Regions from separate parts of the Enterobacter cloacae complex sp. 394F7 genome, predicted to be linked through region 1. Evidence: predicted binding sites of a transcription regulator. Region 1 holds the regulator's gene; the other holds the start of a gene.
The links. Region 1 encodes LexA, which represses DNA repair genes until DNA is damaged. Its sites were predicted from a motif close to TNCTGTATGTACATACAGNA; they were not measured.
Positions count from the first base shown of each region.

Region 2: the regulator LexA is predicted to act here: its motif matches at 2,762-2,781, upstream of dinB (DNA polymerase IV).

Region 1 covers NZ_JBXWCS010000018.1:29,623-40,806, reverse strand. Annotated here, with positions in the region: gene AC2FAK_RS21065 (conjugal transfer protein TraF) at 1-395, opposite strand, end outside; gene AC2FAK_RS21060 (cupin domain-containing protein) at 616-1,104, opposite strand; gene zur (zinc uptake transcriptional repressor Zur) at 1,220-1,732, shown strand; gene AC2FAK_RS21050 (CsbD family protein) at 1,802-2,011, opposite strand; partial or broken gene AC2FAK_RS21045 (hypothetical protein) at 2,061-2,135, opposite strand; gene dinF (MATE family efflux transporter DinF) at 2,132-3,469, opposite strand; gene lexA (transcriptional repressor LexA) at 3,534-4,142, opposite strand; gene AC2FAK_RS21030 (diacylglycerol kinase) at 4,251-4,619, opposite strand; gene plsB (glycerol-3-phosphate 1-O-acyltransferase PlsB) at 4,774-7,194, shown strand; gene ubiA (4-hydroxybenzoate octaprenyltransferase) at 7,287-8,156, opposite strand; gene ubiC (chorismate lyase) at 8,170-8,667, opposite strand; gene malM (maltose operon protein MalM) at 8,848-9,792, opposite strand; gene AC2FAK_RS21005 (maltoporin) at 9,907-11,184, opposite strand, start outside.
Region 2 covers NZ_JBXWCS010000003.1:369,281-380,464, reverse strand. Annotated here, with positions in the region: gene nqrE (NADH:ubiquinone reductase (Na(+)-transporting) subunit E) at 1-284, shown strand, start outside; gene nqrF (NADH:ubiquinone reductase (Na(+)-transporting) subunit F) at 295-1,518, shown strand; gene nqrM ((Na+)-NQR maturation NqrM) at 1,518-1,724, shown strand; gene AC2FAK_RS06660 (glycerophosphodiester phosphodiesterase family protein) at 1,773-2,636, opposite strand; gene dinB (DNA polymerase IV) at 2,794-3,852, shown strand; gene pepD (cytosol nonspecific dipeptidase) at 3,914-5,371, opposite strand; gene gpt (xanthine phosphoribosyltransferase) at 5,632-6,090, shown strand; gene frsA (esterase FrsA) at 6,195-7,439, shown strand; gene crl (sigma factor-binding protein Crl) at 7,497-7,898, shown strand; gene phoE (phosphoporin PhoE) at 8,000-9,052, opposite strand; gene proB (glutamate 5-kinase) at 9,357-10,460, shown strand; gene proA (glutamate-5-semialdehyde dehydrogenase) at 10,472-11,184, shown strand, end outside.

The sequences.
Region 1 (11,184 bases):
ACCGCAATCCCCGCGCCTGCCGTAGCGCGTGCGGTTTTGCCTTTGAGATAGTCCAGTTCATCGGCAAGATCTTTTGCCGCTCCCTGGAACTGATTGATTGAGCCCAGCGGGTTGGTAATCACTTCGATGGGGGTCAGGCTATCAACCACATCCTTATAGTGATTGATTTTATCGTTGATGGTATCAATCTCATCCTGAAGATTGTCTTCATCCGTCACCTGCACGCCGACGGACGGTAAAATAACCGTCACATCATCGTCCGGTTTCGCCTTTGCCAACAACGCAGGGTTGATTAACGCCCCGCTGCCATAGCTGCCCGAAGCGACGCCCGTACCACCCATTGCGTCGCTACGTGATTCTGTCCAGGTATTGGCTGCTCCCGCCTGATTTGCCATAAACAGGGAGACAGCGATGCTAACCACCGAAAATTTAAAATGTTTTTTCACAGTATGCTCGTCTTATTGTCGTTAATAACATCACCCTGTTTGTTATCACCCAAACAGGAACGAACTATTGCTGTGAATAAGTACAAAAAGACCCGCTATTTCCTTAAGTAAAACTCCGGACAGGCCTGTTGTTATTTGTGACGGCCCTCAATATTTATAGAAGAGGAAATTATTTTTTCCCAGGTTTTCCATCGTGCGGCCCAAAGAACTGAGGGGGATGATCAACCCAGCGATCTTCACGCGTGGCGGCATACTCCGGATTAAGCGGATAGTAGATTCGGTTGTGCTTCTTGTTAGCCTCGCCAACAACCAGTAATCGCACCTCTTCTTCGGTGTTATTAATAAAGGTATGGCAGACGCCGGTGCCAGCAGGAAACCCTACGCTGTCGCCGGGTTCAAGCTTCCACAAATAGCCGTTAATCCAGGCTTCCGGATACCCTTCCAGCACATAGATGAACTCCTCTTCGTCGCTTTCCGCGTGGGGATAGGAGGTTCGACGCCCGGGCGGCAAACGCTCGTGGTGAATACCGATTCGCCTGAGCCCCAGGTGACGAGCCAGCGGTGCACCGATGGAGAAAAGCTCGTTGCTGTCGGGATAGGTTGAATTATCTGGCTCTTCCACGTCTCGCCAGTGCCGAATACAGTCAGGTTTTTTCATATTTAATTTCCCGGTTTGCGATGGGTCAGGTATAGCACAGCCTGGCGGATCTCGGCGTTTTTACCAGAACATGGTAAAGTGAGGGTTTGCCAGCCTATAACATCCGAGGTGCTAAATGGATAAGTCCACAAAAGAGCTGTTAGCGCAGGCAGAGAAGCTGTGCGCGCAACGCAATGTGCGCCTGACTCCGCAGCGCCTTGAAGTCTTGCGTCTGATGACCCTGCAGCAGGGCGCCATCAGCGCATACGACCTGCTCGACCTGCTGCGCGAAAGCGAGCCACAGGCTAAACCGCCTACGGTCTATCGTGCGCTAGATTTTCTGCTGGAACAAGGGTTTGTACACAAGGTCGAATCCACAAACAGTTATGTGTTGTGTCATCTTTTTGACCAGCCAACCCATACGTCGGCCATGTTTATCTGCGACCGTTGTGGCGTGGTGAAAGAAGAAGGGGCGGAAGGCGTAGAAGATATTATGCATACGCTGGCGGCCAGAATGGGCTTTGCCTTGCGCCATAACGTCATTGAAGCACACGGATTATGCTCTGCGTGTGTAGAAGTGGAGGCCTGCCGGCATCAGGACGCGTGCCACCATGACCACTCTATCCTCGTAAAGAAAAAGCCGCGTTAACAGCCAAAACAAAGGCGGCCCATGGCCGCCCTCAGGGAGTACTTCCTTGTACTGTCGGGTATCACACGGTTACCAACGGTAGTCGTTGCGTTTTTCCCAGTCGCCGACCTCTTTTTCCGCCTGGTCTTTCTCGTAACCGTAGCGTTCCTGAATTTTACCGACAAGCTGATCGCGTTTACCTTCGATGACCGTCATATCGTCATCCGTCAGCTTACCCCACTGTTCTTTCGCTTTACCTTTGAACTGCTTCCAGTTGCCGCCGATTTCGTCTTTATTCATCATCGTGTCCTCTTAGTTAAGCGTCGGGTCGTAACGTCCGTTACGTTCTTTTCTGCTGGACGTGATAATAATTGTAGTTAAGGATTCGGCAGTTGATTTCATATTCGGAATCTTTAACCGTCACGATATATCGTTGCGGGAAGGAAGCCAGGTATTGTTTTGCCAGTGCCGGTGCCAGATAAAGCCCAGTGACAGGCCCCGCAACGCGAGAAAGACCGCCAGGGAGAGCCATAAACCATGGTTACCCAGCCAGGGGAGCGTGAGCAGCGTCAGGGCAAAACCAGCCGCCGCCACCGCCATACTGTTACGCATCTCCGCTCCTCGCGTCGCGCCAATAAACATACCGTCCAGCAGATAGCACCAGACCCCCACCACCGGCAAAATGACCTGCCAGATGAGGTAATGACTTGCCAGCTCGCGCAGTGCAGGAAGGGAGGTGAGTAACGCAATAATCTGTTCGCCAAAACAGGCGTAAATCAGCGCGAACGCCAGCGCCACCAGCCCCGACTGCCGACAGGCCGCCCGCCAGACATCCCGCAGCTGACCACTTTCACGTGCGCCGTATGCCTGGCCGGAATGCGCTTCCACAGCATAGGCAAAGCCATCCAGTGCATAGGCGGTAAAGGTCAGCAGCGTCATCAGAACGGCATTCACCGCGACGATATCTGGCCCAAGCCGGGCGCCAAAGACCGTCAGTGCGCCGAAACAGAGCTGCAGCAGCAGTGAGCGCAGCATAATGTCGCGATTAAGCGCCAGCAGGGTGCGGATATTGCCTCGCCATGCATTCTTGAGCAGTGTAACGGAGATCCCGCGCATGACCAGCACCCGCCATACCATCCACAGACCAAGGATAAACGTCCCGTATTCGGCAATCGCCGTCGCCAGTGCCGCACCCTGCACGTTCATGTGCAGGCCCATCACCAGCCAGAGATCGAGCACGATGTTGAGGAGGTTGCCTACCACCAGCAGGATCACGGGCGCGCGGGCATACTGCACGCCGAGTAACCACCCCAACAGAACCAGATTGGCCAGCGACGCGGGCGCGCTGAGCCAGCGAATTTCCAGGAAGCGTCGTGCCTGCTCCAGTACCGCCTCGCTGCCGCCAACGACATGCAGCGCCAGATCAATCAGTGGGGTACGTAATATAGCGATTAACGCGCCTGCCCCAAGCGCCAGAATTAACGGCTGAACCAGCGCACGCGCCAGACGCAAAGGATCTTTAGCACCGTACGCCTGCGCCGTAAGCCCGGTGGTACTCATGCGCAAAAAGAGCAGGAGCATAAAAAGGAAGCTGGTCGCCGTCGCGCCAATCGCCACGCCGCCCAGATAGATGGGTGAATCAAGGTGACCAATAACTGCCGTATCCACCAGCCCCAGCAGAGGAACGGTGATATTGGAAAAAATCATCGGCAGTGCAAGACGCCACAATGCCTTATCGGATGCCGTAAGCAGTGACATGAAAAAATACCGGGAGTGGATAAGGAATCAGGCCACGGCAGATCCGTAGCCTGTCAGGATGAGATTACAGCCATTCTCCGTTGCGAATGACCCCTACCGCCAGCCCCTCGATAGAGAAGTTTTGTTCGCGGAGGTCTACCACAATGGGGGAAAACTCGTTGTTTTCCGGCAGCAGCTGAACCGTATTACCTTGCTTTTTCAGGCGTTTAACGGTGACTTCATCATCGATGCGTGCCACCACAACCTGGCCGTTACGCACGTCTTGCGTTTTATGCACCGCAAGCAGATCGCCGTCAAGAATACCGATGTCTTTCATGGACATACCGCTTACGCGCAGCAGGAAATCCGCGCTCGGCTTGAACATGCCGGGATCAACCTGATAGTGGCCTTCAATATGCTGTTGCGCCAGCAGAGGTTCACCTGCCGCGACGCGCCCCACCAGCGGAATGCCCGTCTCTTCTTCCACCAGCAGGCGGATACCGCGTGAAGCACCCGATACAATCTCAATTACGCCTTTACGCGCCAGCGCTTTCAGGTGTTCCTCGGCAGCGTTCGGAGAACGGAAGCCCAGACGCTGCGCGATTTCCGCACGCGTGGGTGGCATACCCGTCTGGCCGATATGATCCCGAATGAGATCAAACACCTCTTGCTGCCTGGTCGTTAACGCTTTCATTCCGCCCCCTGGGTGTATATACAGTTATGCTGTGAGTATATACAGTCAAAGGCGATTTTGGAACCAAAAACTGCACAAAAAACCAGGGACTTAATTATTCCTCGAGGCTCATCGGAAATGTGACCAAAGCAGCGTGACCCAGGTGATGACCGCAGTGATAATCGCCAGCAACACGGCAGCAGAGCCCATGTCTTTTGCCCGGCCAGAAAGTTCGTGGAAATCAGAGCCAATACGGTCCACAACGGCCTCAATAGCGCTATTAATAATTTCCACTATCATCACCAACAGCACGGAGCCGATCAGAAGCACGCGGGTAATGGCATCAACATCAAGGAAACAGGCGATAATCACCGCGACAATCGCGGCGACACCCTCCTGGCGAAACGCGGCTTCGTTGACCCAAGCGGCGCGAAAACCTTTCCAGGAATAGCCAGCAGCTTTAATGATACGGGTTAACCCAGTGGTATTATTGGCCATTAAAAGAACCTTTTATTTGAAATAGCGTCAATAACAGGAGGCGCAACGTGTTGCGCTGTAGCCTGAAGTATGACGGGTAACAACAGTAATTTCGCGCGCTTTCTGTTATCCTTGCGCCGCAATTGCATTATTAACCAGAGGCTTTACATCGTTTATGTCTGGCTGGCCACGAATTTACTACAAATTACTTAATTTACCATTAAGCGTCCTGGTAAAAAGTAAGTCTATCCCAGCAGAACCCGCGCTGGAATTGGGGCTCGATACGTCGCGCCCTATTATGTATGTTTTGCCTTATAACTCGAAGGCAGACTTGCTGACGCTTCGCGCCCAGTGTCTGGCGCATGATTTACCTGACCCGCTTGAACCGTTAGAAGTCGACGGTACGCTATTGCCGCGATACGTGTTCATTCACGGTGGGCCACGCGTGTTTACCTATTACACGCCAAAAGAAGAGTCCATTAAGCTGTTCCACGACTATCTCGACCTGCATCGCAGCAATCCCGATCTGGATGTGCAGATGGTGCCGGTGTCGGTGATGTTTGGTCGTCGTCCGGGCCGCGAAAAGGGGGAAGAGAACCCACCGTTACGCATGCTTAATGGCATCCAGAAATTCTTCGCCGTCTCCTGGCTGGGGCGCGACAGCTTTGTGCGCTTCTCCCCTTCCGTCTCGCTGCGCCGGATGGCCGACGAGCACGGCACCGATAAGATCATCGCGCAAAAACTGGCGCGCGTGGCGCGCATGCATTTCGCTCGTCAGCGTCTGGCCGCCGTTGGCCCTCGCCTTCCGGCGCGTCAGGATCTCTTCAACAAGCTGCTGGCTTCCAAAGCGATCGCTCGTGCTGTTGAAGACGAAGCGCGCAGTAAAAAGATTTCTCATGAAAAAGCACAGCAGAACGCCATTGCGCTGATGGAAGAGATTGCCGCGAACTTCTCCTATGAGATGATCCGTCTTTCTGACCGCATCCTGGGCTTTACATGGAACCGCCTCTATCAGGGCATTAACGTCCATAACGCCGAGCGCGTTCGCCAACTGGCGCATGACGGCCATGAAATTGTTTATGTGCCCTGCCACCGCAGCCACATGGACTACCTGCTCCTCTCGTATGTGCTCTATCACCAGGGGCTGGTGCCACCGCACATCGCAGCCGGTATCAACCTGAACTTCTGGCCAGCAGGCCCGATTTTCCGCCGCCTGGGGGCGTTCTTCATTCGTCGTACCTTTAAGGGCAACAAGCTCTACTCCACCGTATTCCGTGAATATCTGGGCGAGCTGTTCAGCCGCGGTTATTCCGTTGAGTACTTCGTGGAGGGGGGACGTTCACGAACCGGCCGTCTGCTGGATCCGAAAACTGGCACGCTGTCGATGACCATCCAGGCGATGCTACGCGGCGGCACTCGTCCCATCACGCTGGTGCCCATTTACATTGGCTATGAGCACGTCATGGAAGTGGGGACTTACGCCAAAGAGCTGCGCGGGGCGACTAAAGAGAAAGAGAGCCTGCCGCAGATGCTGCGCGGGCTGAGCAAGCTACGCAATCTTGGTCAGGGCTACGTAAACTTCGGCGAGCCGATGCCGTTGATGACGTATCTGAACAACCATGTTCCCGATTGGCGCGAGTCTATCGATCCTATCGAAGCGGTGCGTCCAGCCTGGCTGACGCCAACGGTTAACGGTATCGCGGCTGAGCTGATGGTGCGTATTAACAACGCCGGTGCCGCAAACGCCATGAACCTGTGCTGTACGGCACTGCTGGCGTCACGTCAACGCTCGCTGACCCGTGAACAGCTTACGGAGCAGCTGGATTGCTATCTTGACCTGATGCGCAACGTTCCCTACTCGGTGGATTCAACGACGCCTGCCAGCACGGCGAGCGAGCTGATCGACCATGCGCTGCAGATGAACAAGTTTGAAGTCGAGAAAGATACGATTGGCGACATCATCATTCTGCCGCGCGAGCAGGCGGTGCTGATGACCTACTATCGTAACAATATCGCGCATATGCTGATGCTGCCGTCGCTGATGGCGGCGATCATTACCCAGCATCGCCGTATTTCTCGTCAGGAGCTGCTGCGTCACGTGGAAACGCTCTATCCGATGCTGAAAGCAGAGCTGTTCCTGCGCTGGAGCAAGGATGAGCTGGCGATTGAGCTGGATAAAATGACTGAGGAGCTGCGTCGTCAGGGGCTGATTACCGTCGTTAACGATGAGCTGCATATTAATCCGTCACGCTCCCGCACGCTGCAACTGCTGGCGGCGGGTGCGCGTGAAACGCTGCAGCGCTACGCCATCACCTTCTGGCTGCTGAGCGCGAACCCATCCATTAACCGCGGTACGCTGGAGAAAGAGAGCCGGACGCTTGCACAGCGCCTTTCTGTTCTGCACGGCATCAACGCCCCGGAATTCTTCGACAAAGCGGTCTTCAGTTCGCTGGTACTGACGTTGCGTGATGAAGGGTTCATTAGCGACACGGGCGATGCCGAGCCGGAAGAGACGCTGAAGGTGTATCAGATGCTGGCAGAGCTGATTACCTCCGACGTGCGTTTGACGATTGAGAGTGCGACGCAGGGCGAGTGATGTGAAAAAGCCGGGTGGCGCTTGCGCTTACCCGGCCTACGATCCTGCATGACATGTAGGCCCGGTAAGCGCTAGCGCCACCGGGCTTCTTTTTAGCCAAAGTAACTCATCGCCAGTCCTAAAAACAGCACCAGGCCCACGTAGTTATTATTCATAAACGCTTTAAAACAGGCGTCACGCTCACGCTTTGCGATCAGCTTTTGCTGATATGCAAACAGCAGCCCCGCCACCAGCACTGACCAGTAAAACTCCCAGTTGAGCCCGTTCAGGCGGCCAATCGCCACCATCAGCGCCAGCACGGCGACCTGCAGGATACCGATAATCAGCTTGTCGTGACGACCAAACAGAATGGCGGTCGATTTAATGCCAATTTTCAGATCGTCATCGCGGTCAACCATCGCATATTGCGTGTCATAAGCCACGGCCCAGAGAATGTTCGCCAGGAACATCAGCCAGCAGCTCAGCGGTACCGACTCGCTGACCGCCGCAAACGCCATTGGGATCGACCAGCCAAACGCCGCGCCGAGCACCACCTGCGGCAGATGGGTATAGCGTTTCATAAACGGATAGACCCATGCCAGCGCGAGAGCCGCAACGGAAAGCAGGATGGTCATGGTGTTGAGGGTTAACACCAGCAGGAAGGAGAGCAGCACCAGCACGATAAACAGCACACGGGCCTCTTTCTCTGTGACCTGCCCGCTGGGTAACGGACGATTGGCTGTCCGTTTCACATGTCCGTCGAATTTACGATCGGCGTAGTCATTGACCACACAGCCCGCCGCACGCATCAGCCAGACACCGGCCACAAACACGCCCAGGATCCACAGCGGTGGAACGCCCGGCGTCGCCACCCATAGCGCCCATAATGTCGGCCACAACAGCAGTAGCGCGCCGATGGGTTTATCGGTACGCATTAAGCGGTGATAGGCCAGCAGCTTGTTCTGCGTCAGGCTCCACTCCATTTTTTTCTTCCTCTCAGTACAACGGCGATGCCGGTAAAAAAAGCTCCGTCAGTATTAACGGTTTACCGCTCAGGCGAAGACGGGAACGACGTCCCCACAGTTCGGCATCGCGTCCAATTTCAATAAAATCCCGGGTAAGTTCAGACGAGGTAAAAAGATACCGCCCGAGCGGGGTATTTCCCAGCCGTTGCAGTGCCAGCTCTGGCCCGGAAAGGGTGGATTCAGGCACCACGGTTCGTCCGGCGAGCCACGGCTCACCATCCGCGCAGAGCAGAATTTCACGCAACCAGTAGCGTTCTTCTTTTGGTAACAGCGGCAGCTCACTGGCAATGCCAGCAGAGGTGACAAACCCTTCCTGAATCATCGTCACCGTAACCGTCTTGCCCTGTTGCTCAAAACGTTTAGTCATGGAATCTTCCAGCAGCAACCAGTCAAGCTGCTGCGGGTCAAGCGCAGGTATTTGGTCGAAATAGCGCAGCGAACGCAGTTGCGTTAGCGCAGGGTGTGACATGCCGGACTCTCCGATACATAACGTAATGGCATTGTATCGCAGAAAAGCGCATTGAGGGCGGTCAAACGTTATTTAGCGATCACTATCGCAACAATGGTGCAACAGCGCGAGCGGCACGAAAAAAAGTGCGCCCACTCAGGCGCACTAAACTACTAACAAATCAGCACTGTGGGGAAACGGTTACCCCTTGCCTTTTACACTGCTGATAAAGGTGGAACGGGCAGTGGTTGAACCTAAACGTTCGGCTTCATCAAGCAGTTTCAGCGCTTTATCGACATCGCCGCGCTTCACCGCCTGCTTAATGGCGTTGTTGAAGTATTCTTCGGTGTCGTTCAGTACCGGCTCAGCTTTCTTCGCCGGAGCTGGGGCTGCGGTCGCGGCTGCCGTAGCCGCTGGCGCGGTATAAACAGGTGCAGCGGTATTCCCCACAGTCACCGGACCAGGACCAGACGAGCCAAACAGTGGGCCAACGAGTACGCTGGAAGCGCTGTTGGTGGAAACTTTCAGTTTGACCAGGCCATCAGTGGTATGGCGGGCAAGCGGATCCGGAATATCCGGGACAGAGTTACCGGTGCCTTTGGCATAAGCTTTCGCCGGGTCAACCAGCTTTGTTGTCTGCTGCAAATCTTTCTCTGTTGTGAATACCAGCACGTAAATCTTTTGCTGACCCAGAGCAGGCGTCAGGCGCATAACGCCTTCCAGGCGGTCCGCACTCATTACGCCCGGTTCCTGATAGCTAAAATAGTCGCTCGGGAAGAACGCCGATGGCGTCATGTTTTGATCGAGGATCAGGACGTTTGGCGCAAACACACTGGTCTGTTTGTTCACTTCGCTGGTCAGCGTCAGGGTCAATTCACCAATGTTCGCCGGTACGCTATAAGCCGCAACGGGGCCAGAAATTCCCGGCACGTTCAGTTGTTGGCCACCCATAGAGAGCTGAGTCGACTGCGTTTTGGATTGATCAACCGGCGTCCATGTCAGTTGCTGGAGTGCCGCTGCCGGGATAGCGGGCGCAGCACTGGTATTTTGTGGCACGAAATTCACGTCTGCAAAGGAGACGGCCGGAACACAGGCTAACAGCCCCGCAGAGAGGCACAGCGCGACGAGACTTTTCTTCATTTTCATTGTTATTACCTCTGATAGCGTGAGCACTGCGGTGGCCAGGCAATAGCGCGCAGCACCCTAAGGAGAGAGGGGCTTGCGCCCCTCTTTTCAGGTCATTACGTCAGGTCTAACAAATTACCACCAGATTTCCATCTGGGCGCCGAAGGTCCACTCATCGTTGTCGCCACGGCTGAAGGTTTTCGCAGAGGTGTCACTGTAAGCCACACCGGAGGTGTAGCCAGTGTCGCTGTTGTTTGCGTAACCCCATTTCTCATCCCACTTCGCGTAGGTTGCGAAGACACGGATAGCCGGACGGGACCAGATGCTGTCGCCTGCCTGCCATTGCTGTGCCAGGGTGATTTTGTACTGGCTGTTCTTCTCGTCAGTTCTCTGAGATTTGACGTTGTCGTAGCCCACTTCAAGCAGGGTGCTCATGATTGGCGTCCATTTGAACATCGGACGAACACCCACAGTCCACCACTCGGTACCGTTGTTGTTGTCACGATCGATGTTCTGGTACATACCGACGTACATCAGGTCCCAACGGTCTGCCAGGGTGATTGCACCGTGGTCCAGCACACGCCACATGGAGCCATCGTTATCAACGCTACCGCCCTGTGGAATACCTTTGCCGTTAGAGGTCATGGAATCCGTACCGTACTGCAGTACGAACTTGTTGAAGCCCTTCATCATGCTCTGGGTGTGTTCAGCAGTGAACAACCAGCCATCTTTAGAAGCGCCAGGCTGCAGGTAGTAGTCGTCAGGAATGTTGGTGTGACCATAGTCAACGCCCAGCTCCAGCGTACCGCCCGGGTTGGTTTCCAGACCGGCTAAACGCACGTCGAAGACGTCGTTAGGTACAATGTTGTCATAAACACGATCGCCGTTTTCATCACGATCGGCGAAGGTTGCAGAACCGCCTGATTCAGAAGAGCGGGTAGCTGCCAGAGAGAGTTTACCAAAGCCCAGATCGATGTTTTCAATACCGGCACCAGGACCTGAGATGTCCCAGTAGTAGAAGTCGATCATGTGAACGTCATGACGCTGATAGAAGCGCTTACCGGCCCAGATGGTGGAGCCTGGCAGCCACTCAATCAGGTTTTTACCCTGCACGTTAGCTTCACGGAAGGCCGGGCTGGTGGATTCCCAGTCGTTCTGCTGAGAAACGGAATACGCTACGTTAGTGTCGAAATAGAAGCTCTTGTCGCCCTCTTTCCACACTTCCTGGCCCAGTTTCAATTCAGCATAGGTTTCACATTCGTTACCGAGACGATATTTAGTACCGCCAGTACCCGTCGTTGCAAAACATTGTTGTTCACCGCCACTCCCGGTCCAGCCAATGCCGGAACGAGCATAACCTTTAAAGTCTACAGCGCCTGCCTGGGCAGACATAATGCCTGCCGCAATGGCGAG
Region 2 (11,184 bases), on a different contig from region 1:
TCTACAACGCACTGGGGATCTTCCTGCCGTTGATTGCGGTGAACTGCGCCATCTTCGGTGGCGTCTCGTTTATGGTTCAGCGTGATTACAACTTCAGCGAATCAATTGTGTATGGTTTCGGCTCCGGGATCGGCTGGATGCTGGCTATCGTCACCATGGCGGGGATCCGCGAAAAAATGAAATATGCCAACGTGCCTGCAGGCCTGCGTGGCTTAGGGATCACCTTTATCACCACCGGTCTCATGGCGCTGGGCTTTATGTCCTTCTCCGGTGTGCAGCTATAAGGGCTAACTGATGGAAATTATGCTTGGCGTGGCGATGTTCACGCTGATTGTACTGGTGCTGTCGGGGTTGATTCTGGTGGCGCGCGCGAAGCTGGTGAATTCCGGCGATGTCATTATCGATATCAACGATGAACCGCAAAACCAGATCCGCACGCCAGCCGGCGATAAACTGCTGAATACGCTTGCCGGCAACGGCATCTTCGTCTCTTCGGCCTGCGGCGGCGGTGGCTCCTGCGGGCAGTGCCGCGTAAAGGTGAAAGAGGGCGGTGGCGATATTCTGCCCACTGAGCTGTCGCACATCACCAAGCGTGAGGCGAAAGAGGGCTGCCGTCTGGCCTGCCAGGTCGCGGTGCGCCAGAACATGAAAATTGAACTGCCTGAGGAGATTTTCGGCGTCAAAAAATGGGAATGCGAAGTTATCTCCAACGATAACAAAGCCACGTTTATCAAAGAGCTTAAACTGCGGGTGCCTGAAGGAGAGAGCGTTCCGTTCCGGGCGGGGGGCTATATCCAGATTGAATGTCCGGAGCACACCGTAGCCTACGCTGACTTCGATGTGCCTGACGAATACCGTGCCGACTGGGATAAATTCAACCTCTTCCGCTTTGTCTCTGAGGTTAAAGAGCCCGCGCTTCGTGCTTACTCCATGGCGAACTACCCGGAAGAGAAGGGTATCATCATGCTTAACGTGCGTATCGCCACGCCGCCGCCAGCGGTACCGCATGCGCCGCCGGGCATCATGTCATCGTATATCTGGTCATTAAAACCGGGCGACAAGGTGACCATCTCCGGCCCGTTTGGCGAGTTCTTTGCGAAAGAAACAGATGCCGAAATGGTATTTATCGGCGGTGGTGCAGGTATGGCGCCGATGCGTTCGCACATCTTCGACCAGCTCAAGCGGCTTGGCAGTCAGCGTAAAATCAGCTTCTGGTACGGGGCGCGTTCGCTGCGTGAGATGTTCTATGATGATGAGTTCGAACAGCTGGCGCGTGAAAACCCTAACTTCACCTTCCATGTGGCGCTCTCCGATCCGCAGCCGGAAGATAACTGGACCGGCCATACGGGCTTCATCCACAACGTGCTGTATGAAAACTACCTCAAACAGCATCCTGCGCCGGAAGACTGCGAGTTTTATATGTGTGGTCCGCCAGTGATGAACGCCGCAGTGATCAAGATGCTTAAAGATCTGGGCGTGGAAGATGAGAACATCCTGCTGGATGATTTTGGAGGCTGATGATGCTGACGTTTCTGGCAACCTTCGCGGTCTTTGTACTGGTCATATTCGGCATGTCGTTAGGCTGGATCATCAAGCGCAAAAGCATTCAGGGCAGCTGCGGTGGGATCTCGTCCATTGGCATGGAAAAAGTCTGCGACTGCCCGGAACCGTGCGATGCCCGTAAAAAAAGGATGGCGCGGGAGCAGCAGCGCCGAATTTTGTAAATCGCGACGTAACGATAACAGCAGGCCGCATTATTGCGGCCTGCTGGCTTATTTAGCCCACGCTTTTGCGGCGGCGGGCGAGTCGACCATCACCGCATCCGCCTGCAGCGCCTCTGCCTTTTTATAATCTTCGGCGGTGTTCACGCCCAGCAAGATAACGTGACTGTTGCCCTGCGAGCGGAAACAGTCCATGGATTCTTTATCCCATGTGAGGGTTGAGCGGGACACCCCTTCACCAAGGGTAAATTTCTCAACCACGTCAACGGTTCTGTTCAGCTCTAGCGCGTACCAGTACTCCTGCATCGTCTGCTCTGGTGGCAGGCACTGGTGGCTCAGCGATACCGTTACCAGCCTGGAGCGCGTTTCACTGCGGGTAACAAAGCGTGGGATTGCTGCCGGAAGCGAGGCAAGATAACGGTCCTCAGTAGAATAAACCCTGACCCGCCCCAGACTCTGGGTCTCATTAAGCACCGCAAGAAGCGCTTTTCCCATCGTGGCCGGATCGGCGTCAGGTGATTTGATATCAATATAAAACCGGGTTTGTGGCCAGGTTTCCAGTACGCTTTTCAGGGTGGGGATCGTCACCCCTTTGCCACGCCACGGATGGGTTTCTCCGCCCCAGCTCCAGCCAGCGTCAACTGCCGATAACTCCGCAAGCGTGTAGTCCGAGATTTTGCCTGTTTTGTTCGTCAGCGCTTTTAAATCAGAAGGACGATACAGGACCGGAACGCCGTCTTTACTTAGCTGCACGGTTATCCAGACTGCCTGAGCCTGATTCTCTAAGGCCAGTTTGATCGCTTGTACTGTGTTTTCTGGCGCATCGGCTGTTCCGCCCCGGTGGGCAACGATCTGTGGGCCAGCGTAGCTCGTTCCCGTCACGAGCAGCAGAGAGAGCGCGAGTATTTTTCTCATGAATTTATATCCTTATTCACATAAAAAATTAATATATACAACAAGTTACGTGTTATTTTTTGTATCATATTTTTATGACAAATAAGAGAAGGTAAATCTGCTGTCGCATTTTTTAGACTTTGATATACTGTATATAAATACATGTGTGGTGGTCGTAATGCGCAAAATAATCCATGTCGATATGGACTGTTTTTTTGCCGCAGTGGAGATGCGTGACAACCCGGCGCTGCGGGATATTCCTATTGCCATTGGCGGTAGCCGTGTCCAGCGCGGTGTAATCAGCACCGCCAACTATCCTGCGCGCAAATTTGGCGTGCGCAGCGCCATGCCTACCGCCATGGCCCTTAAGCTCTGTCCTCATCTCACGCTTTTACCCGGTCGGTTTGAGGCGTACAAAGAAGCGTCCCTGCATATCCGCGAAATCTTCTCTCGCTACACCTCACTGATTGAACCTCTGTCGCTGGACGAAGCTTATCTTGATGTCACCGACAGCGTGCACTGTCACGGCTCCGCGACGCTGATGGCGCAGGAGATCCGCCGGACTATCTTCCAGGAACTGAATCTGACCGCGTCGGCAGGGGTCGCACCGGTGAAGTTCCTCGCCAAAATAGCGTCCGATCTCAACAAGCCCGACGGCCAGTACGTTGTTACCCCGGAAGAGGTCCCGGCGTTTTTAAAAACGCTGCCGCTCGGCAAAATCCCGGGCGTAGGCAAAGTCTCTGCGGCAAAGCTGGAAAGCATGGGGTTGCGAACCTGCGAAGATGTACAGCGCAGCGATTTAGCCATGCTGCTTAAACGCTTCGGAAAATTTGGCCGCGTGCTGTGGGAGCGCAGTCAGGGGATAGACGAGCGCAGTGTCAGCAGCGAGCGGCTGCGAAAGTCGGTCGGGGTTGAACGCACACTGATTGAAGATATTCATGACTGGTCTGAATGCGAAACCATCATTACGGAGCAGCTCTATCCTGAGCTGGAACGGCGCTTAATCAAGGTCAAACCGGACCTGCTGATTGCCCGTCAGGGCGTGAAGCTTAAGTTCAATGATTTTCAGCAGACGACTCAGGAGCATGTCTGGCCGCGCCTGAATAAAGAGGATCTCATCGCGACGGCGAAAAGGGCCTGGGATGAACGTCGGGGCGGGCGAGGGGTCAGGCTGGTGGGGTTACACGTTACCTTGCTGGATCCGCAGCTGGAACGTCAGCTGGTATTGGGATTGTAAAAAGGCCGGTGGCGCGACGTTGTTCACCCTCTCCCTTTGGGAGAGGGCTGGGGTGAGGGTATTACTTAGCAGGAATCGCTTTCAGCAGTTCAGTCAGCAGGGTCCAGTAATGGCCCACGCTTTCAATGTGAACCTGCTCATCCGGCGAGTGCGGCCCGGTAATGGTTGGCCCAATGGAGACCATATCCATGTTCGGGTACGGCTTCTTGAACAGACCACATTCCAGACCCGCGTGGATCACCTGAATGTTCGGGGTGCTGTTGAACAGACGCTGGTATGTTTCACGCACCAGTGCCATCACCGGAGAGCTTGCGTCCGGCTGCCAGCCTGGGTAGCTGCCTTTGGCAGAGGTTTTCGCACCGGCCAGCGTGCCCAGAGATTCCAGCATGCTCACTACGTACTCTTTACCGGTGTCGATAAGCGATCGGATCAGGCAGATGATCTCTGCGCTGTCGTCGCCCATGGTGACCACACCCACGTTCAGAGAGGTTTCAACCACGCCTTTCGCGACGTCTGAGTTGCGGATCACGCCGTTTGGCGTCGCGTTTAACAGCTGAATAAAGGTGTCACGAGACTGGGTGGTCAGCGCGGCTTTATCCGTGGACACGGACTCCAGCACTACGGTCAGGTTCTTCTCTTTCGCGGACAGTTCGTTTTTCAGGATATCCAGATAGACGCTGGAGAGCTTTTTCAGCTCGTCCGCTTTGGCGGCTGGAACGGCTACCGTCGCGAACGCTTCACGCGGAATTGCGTTGCGCAGCGTACCGCCGTTGAAATCGACCAGACGCAGGTCCAGCTCAGCCGCGTGGCCCGCCAGGAAGCGTGCCAGCAGTTTGTTGGCGTTGCCCAGGCCTAAGTGAATATCACCGCCGGAGTGGCCGCCTTTCAGCCCTTTCAGCGTCAGCTTGAAGGTCTGGAAGCCAGCAGGCACCGCTTCACGTGAGAGCGGCAGGGTAGAGATAAAATCAATCCCGCCCGCGCAGCCCATGTAGATCTCGCCTTCTTCTTCGGAGTCGGTGTTGATCAGAATATCCGCCTGCAGCCAGTTCGCCTGCAGACCGAACGCACCGTCCATGCCCGCTTCTTCGGTCATGGTCAGCAGCACTTCCAGTGGACCGTGCTGAACGCTGTCGTCCGCCAGTACCGCCAGCGCAGAGGCCATACCGATACCGTTATCTGCACCCAACGTGGTGCCGCGCGCTTTCACCCAGTCGCCGTCGATGTACGGCTGGATCGGGTCTTTCGTGAAGTCGTGAACGGTGTCGTTGTTTTTCTGTGGCACCATGTCCAGGTGCGCCTGCAGCACAACCGGTTTACGGTTTTCCATGCCTGCGGTCGCCGGTTTGCGGATCAGAATGTTGCCAACCTGGTCGCGTTCAGCGTGCAGACCTTTTTCCTTCGCCCAACCCATAATATGTTCGGCAAGCTGTTCTTCATGGTAAGACGGGTGTGGAATGGAGCAGATTTTGGCAAAAATATCCCACAGCGGCTGGGGAGATAATTGAGACAGTTCAGACACGATAAGTCTCCTTGTCGATGCCCTGCAAAGCGAGTTGCAGGTCACAGGGTTAGCAGGTTAATAGTTACCACAAGTCAGGCTTGCGAGATGCAACTGAGAATACCACTTTCTCCGATGGCTGGTAGCATAAAGCATGTAAAAACTCAGGCAGAGGGCGCTAAACACTGGTTTTTAGTGCGTCAGATCTCTATAATCTCGCGCAACCTATTTCCCCCTCGAACACTTTTTAAGCCGTATAAAAACAGGCTGGGACACTTCACATGAGCGAAAAATACGTCGTCACCTGGGACATGTTGCAGATCCACGCACGCAAACTGGCCGCGCGTCTGATGCCTTCTGAACAGTGGAAAGGCATTATTGCCGTTAGCCGTGGCGGTCTGGTACCGGGGGCGCTGCTGGCCCGTGAGCTGGGTATTCGTCATGTCGATACCGTCTGCATTTCCAGCTATGACCACGACAACCAGCGTGAGCTGAAAGTGCTGAAACGCGCGGAAGGCGACGGTGAAGGTTTCATCGTTATTGATGACCTGGTGGATACCGGCGGTACCGCGGTGGCTATCCGCGAAATGTACCCAAAAGCGCACTTCGTCACCATCTTCGCGAAACCAGCGGGCCGCCCACTGGTGGATGATTACGTGATTGATATCCCACAGGATACCTGGATTGAACAGCCATGGGACATGGGCGTGGTCTTCGTACCGCCTATTTCCGGCCGTTAATTTCCGTACGTAACTTTACACGCCCGGCTATGCCGGGCGTTGTTCTTTTTATCCTGCCACGCGTTACAATGGACACTATATGACGTATCCATGGAGGCAACGCAATGACGCAGGCGAATCTCACCGAGACACTCTTCAAACCCCGTTTCAAGCACCCTGAAACTTCGACGCTGGTGCGTCGCTTCAATCCGGGGAACCAGCCTGCCGTCCAGTCTGCGTTAGACGGTAAAAACGTGCCTCACTGGTATCGCATGATTAACCGCCTGATGTGGATCTGGCGCGGTATCGATCCGCGGGAAATCCTCGACGTGCAGGCGCGTATCGTCATGAGTGAAGCCGAACGTACCGACAGCGAACTCTACGATACGGTGGTGGGTTACCGCGGCGGCAACTGGATCTACGAATGGTCGAAACAGGCGATGCTCTGGCAGCAAAAAGCCAGCCAGGAAGAGGACGCCACCCTCAGCGGCAAGCACTGGCTGCACGCAGCCAACCTTTACGCCATTGCCGCCTATCCGCACTTAAAAGGGGATGAGCTGGCGGAGCAGGCGCAGGCGCTGGCAAACCGTGCCTATGAAGAGGCTGCCCAACGCTTGCCGGGCCGGATGCGCGAGCTTGAGTTCACCATCCCCGGCGGCGCGCCCGTGACCGGGTTCCTGCATATGCCTGAAGGCGACGGCCCGTTCCCGACCGTGCTGATGTGCGGTGGGCTGGATTCGCTGCAAATCGACTATTACAGCCTGTATGAGCGTTACTTCGCCCCAAAAGGGATCGCGATGCTGACGCTTGATATGCCCTCTATCGGTTTTTCCTCTAAATGGAAACTGACGCAGGATTCCAGTCTTCTGCACCAGCATGCGTTGAAAGCGCTGGAAAACATTCCCTGGGTCGACCACACCCGCGTCGCGGCGTTTGGTTTCCGCTTTGGGGCGAACGTGGCCGTGCGTCTGGCCTATCTTGAGGCGTCACGCCTGAAGGCCGTAGCCTGTCTTGGGCCGGTGGTTCACGCTCTGCTCAGCGATCCTGCCCGTCAGGGCAGCGTGCCGGAAATGTACCTCGACGTACTGGCCAGCCGCCTTGGCATGCATGATGCTTCAGACGAAGCGCTGCGCGTGGAACTCAATCGCTATTCGTTAAAAACGCAGGGCCTGCTGGGACGCCGGTGTCCAACGCCGATGCTGTCCGGCTTCTGGAAAAACGATCCGTTTAGCCCGGAAGAGGAGTCACGCTTAATCACATCGTCATCTGCGGATGGCAAATTGCTGGAAGTTCCCTTCAGCCCGGTGTATCAGAATTTTGACAAAGCATTAAAAGAGATTACGCGTTGGATCGCCCAGAGATTGTGTTAAGAGATTGCTAAATTTTGATGGTTTGGTAAAACAGTGGCTTCACAAAAGGAGATCGTAATGACGTTACCGAGTGGACACCCGAAAAGTAGATTGATTAAGAAGTTCATGGCTCTTGGCCCGTATATTCGAGAAGAGCAGTGTGAAGAGAATCGCTTTTTTTTCGACTGCCTGGCTGTATGCGTCAACGTGAAGCCTGCACCCGAAAAACGTGAATTCTGGGGCTGGTGGATGGAAATGGAAGCAGAAGAGAAACGTTTTACCTATAGCTACCAGTTTGGCCTGTTTAATAAAGACGGCAACTGGCAGGCCACTACCATCAAAGATCAGGAAGTGATTGACCGCCTGGAATATACCCTGAAAGAGTTCCACGACAAGGCGCGCGATTTACTGGCCACGCTGGACCTGAAGCTTGAGCCTGCCGATGATTTTTCCAGTGAAAAGGCGAAATTGACGGCGTAAAGATGAAATAATGCCGGGTGATGATCCCGTAGGCCCGGTAAGCGCAGCGCCACCGGGCACAAAAAAACCGGCTTAATGCCGGTTTTTTTATTACTGCCGACTCAGAACTGGTAGGTCATACCCAGGGCAACGATATCATCGCTGCTCACGCCCAGTTTGTTATCGTCATCAATCTGGTTGATTTTATAATCAACAAACGCGGACATATTTTTGTTGAAATAATAGGTCGCGCCGACGTCGATATATTTCACCAGATCTTCATCGCCAATACCTTCGATATCCTTGCCTTTAGACTGGACATAACCCAGGGATGGACGCAGACCGAAATCGAACTGATATTGTGCGACCACTTCAAAGTTCTGCGCTTTATTGGCAAAGCCGCCAGAAATTGGGGTCATATTGCGGGTTTCGGAGTACATCGCCGCCAGGTAGATATCGTTCGCATCATATTTCAGACCGGTTGCCCAGGCTTCGGCTTTTTTGCCTTCGCCGCGGGTCAGCAGGTTCTGCGCGTTGGTACGGTCAGAGTTGGTGTACGCGCCGCTTACCGCGAAATCGCTGCCGCCAAAGTCATAGGTCAGAGACGTACCAAAACCGTCACCGTTCTGTTTTTTGACGTCGCGGTTTTCGTTTTTACCCTGGTATTGCAGGGTCATATCCAGCCCATCAACCGCGCCAAAGAAGTCGGTGTTACGGTAAGTGGCAAGACCGCTTGCACGCTTGGTCATGAAGTTATCGGTCTGCGCGGAAGAGTCGCCGCCAAACTCAGGGAACATATCGGTCCACGCTTCCACGTCATACAACGCGCCCAGGTTACGACCGTAATCCAGAGAACCAAAGTCTTTCAGCTTCAGACCGGCGAACGCCAGACGCGTTTTCTGAGTGGAATCGCTCTCTGCTTTGTTGCCCGCAAATTCCGCTTCCCAACGGCCATAGCCCGTCAGCTGATCGTTGATCTGAGTTTCACCTTTAAAACCGAAACGCACGTATGTCTGGTCACCATCTTTTGAATCGTCATCACTGATGTAGTGCATTGCTTTAACTTTGCCGTACACGTCCAGTTTGTTGCCGTTTTTATTATAAACTTCGGCAGCGTGAACAGATGCGGAAGCCACAACGCCCATAACCATTAATGCCAGAGTGCTCTTTTTCATTTTCGATCCTGTCTTATAAACGCGCTTAAAAATTCGCTGGACGATAAGCTCATGCTTAAGTCCCGTGAAAAAACAGAAAGGGTTTTAACGTTACGGAATGAAACTTTTATGACAAATTAAGATTAATTTTAAAAAACTGTGATTTATTATTTCGGTAATAAAATTGTCAAAATCCGCCGCTACGCTTCCTGATCCCGCGCAACAAAGTGTTTCGCGATGTGCTGTGGCAGTTGGCAACGGGCCTGACACCTGTTAAAACGTTCGTTCGACATCACTTTCCCTTATCGTTGAACGGCAGAGAATCATGAGTGACAGCCAGACGCTGGTGGTAAAACTCGGCACCAGTGTTTTAACAGGCGGATCGCGCCGCCTAAATCGCGCCCACATTGTTGAGCTTGTACGTCAGTGCGCTCAGCTGCATGCCGCAGGGCATCGTATTGTTATCGTGACCTCCGGGGCGATTGCCGCCGGGCGTGAACATCTGGGTTACCCCGAACTCCCCGCGACGATCGCCTCTAAACAGCTGCTGGCCGCCGTGGGACAAAGCCGACTCATTCAACTCTGGGAACAGTTGTTCTCAATTTATGGCATTCACGTCGGGCAGATGCTGCTGACGCGCGCGGATATGGAAGACAGAGAACGCTTCCTGAACGCCCGCGATACGCTGCGCGCGCTGCTGGACAACAATATCGTCCCGGTGATTAACGAAAACGACGCCGTGGCTACCGCTGAAATCAAAGTGGGTGACAACGATAACCTCTCTGCGCTGGCGGCGATCCTGGCCGGTGCCGACAAGCTCTTGCTCCTGACAGACCAGCAGGGGCTGTTTACCGCAGACCCGCGCTCCAACCCGGAAGCTAAATTGATTACCGATGTCCACGGCATTGACGATGCGCTGCGCGCCATCGCCGGCGACAGCGTCTCTGGCCTGGGAACGGGTGGCATGGGCACTAAACTGCAGGCGGCGGATGTGGCCTGCCGCGCCGGGATCGACACCATCATTGCGGCGGGCAGCCGTCCTGGCGTCATTGGCGACGTGATGGAAGGCATTTCCGTCGGCACGCGCTTCCACGCCCAGGAATCCCCGCTGGAAAACCGCAAACGCTGGATTTTCGGCGCGCCGCCGGCAGGTGAACTGACCGTGGATGAAGGGGCGACAGCGGCGATTCTGGAAAGAGGGAGTTCATTGCTTCCTAAAGGAATTAAAAACGTGACAGGCAATTTCTCCCGTGGTGAAGTGATCCGTATCCGTAACCTGGAAGGTCGCGACATCGCTCACGGCGTCAGCCGCTATAACAGCGATGCTCTGCGCCGTATTGCGGGTCACCACTCGCAGCAGATCGACGCCATTCTGGGTTACGAGTATGGCCCGGTTGCCGTGCATCGTGACGACATGATTATTCGTTAAGGAGCCAGAAAATGCTGGAACAAATGGGTGCCGCCGCCAAGGCCGCCTCTTACAAACTGGCGCTCCTTTCCAGCCGCGAGAAAAACCGCGTGCTGGAAAAAATCGCTGATTATCTGGAATCGCAGTCGCAGGAAATCCTCCTCGCCAATGAACAGGATCTGCTGGAAGCGCGTCGTAATGGCCTGAGCGAAGCGATGCTCGACCGTCTGGCGTTGACCCCGGCACGCCTGAAAGGCATCGCCGACGATGTCCGTCAGGTTTGTAACCTGGCCGACCCGGTCGGGCAGGTGATCGACGGTGGACTGCTCGACAGCGGTTTACGTCTGGAGCGCCGCCGCGTGCCGCTCGGCGTTATCGGCGTGATTTATGAAGCCCGCCCGAACGTGACGGTGGATGTCGCTTCCCTGTGCCTGAAGACCGGTAACGCCGCCATTCTGCGCGGCGGGAAAGAGACCTGGCGCACCAACGCCGCGACGGTGAAGGTCATCCAGCAGGCGCTGCAGGAGTGTGGCTTACCGGCAGGTGCCGTGCAGGCCATCGAAAGCCCGGACCGTGCGCTGGTGAACGAGATGCTGCGCATGGACAAATACATCGACATGCTGATCCCACGCGGTGGCGCGGGCCTGCACAAACTGTGCCGCGAGCAGTCGACGATCCCGGTGATCACCGGCGGTATCGGCGTGTGCCATATCGTGGTGGACGAGAGCGCCGAAATTGTACCGGC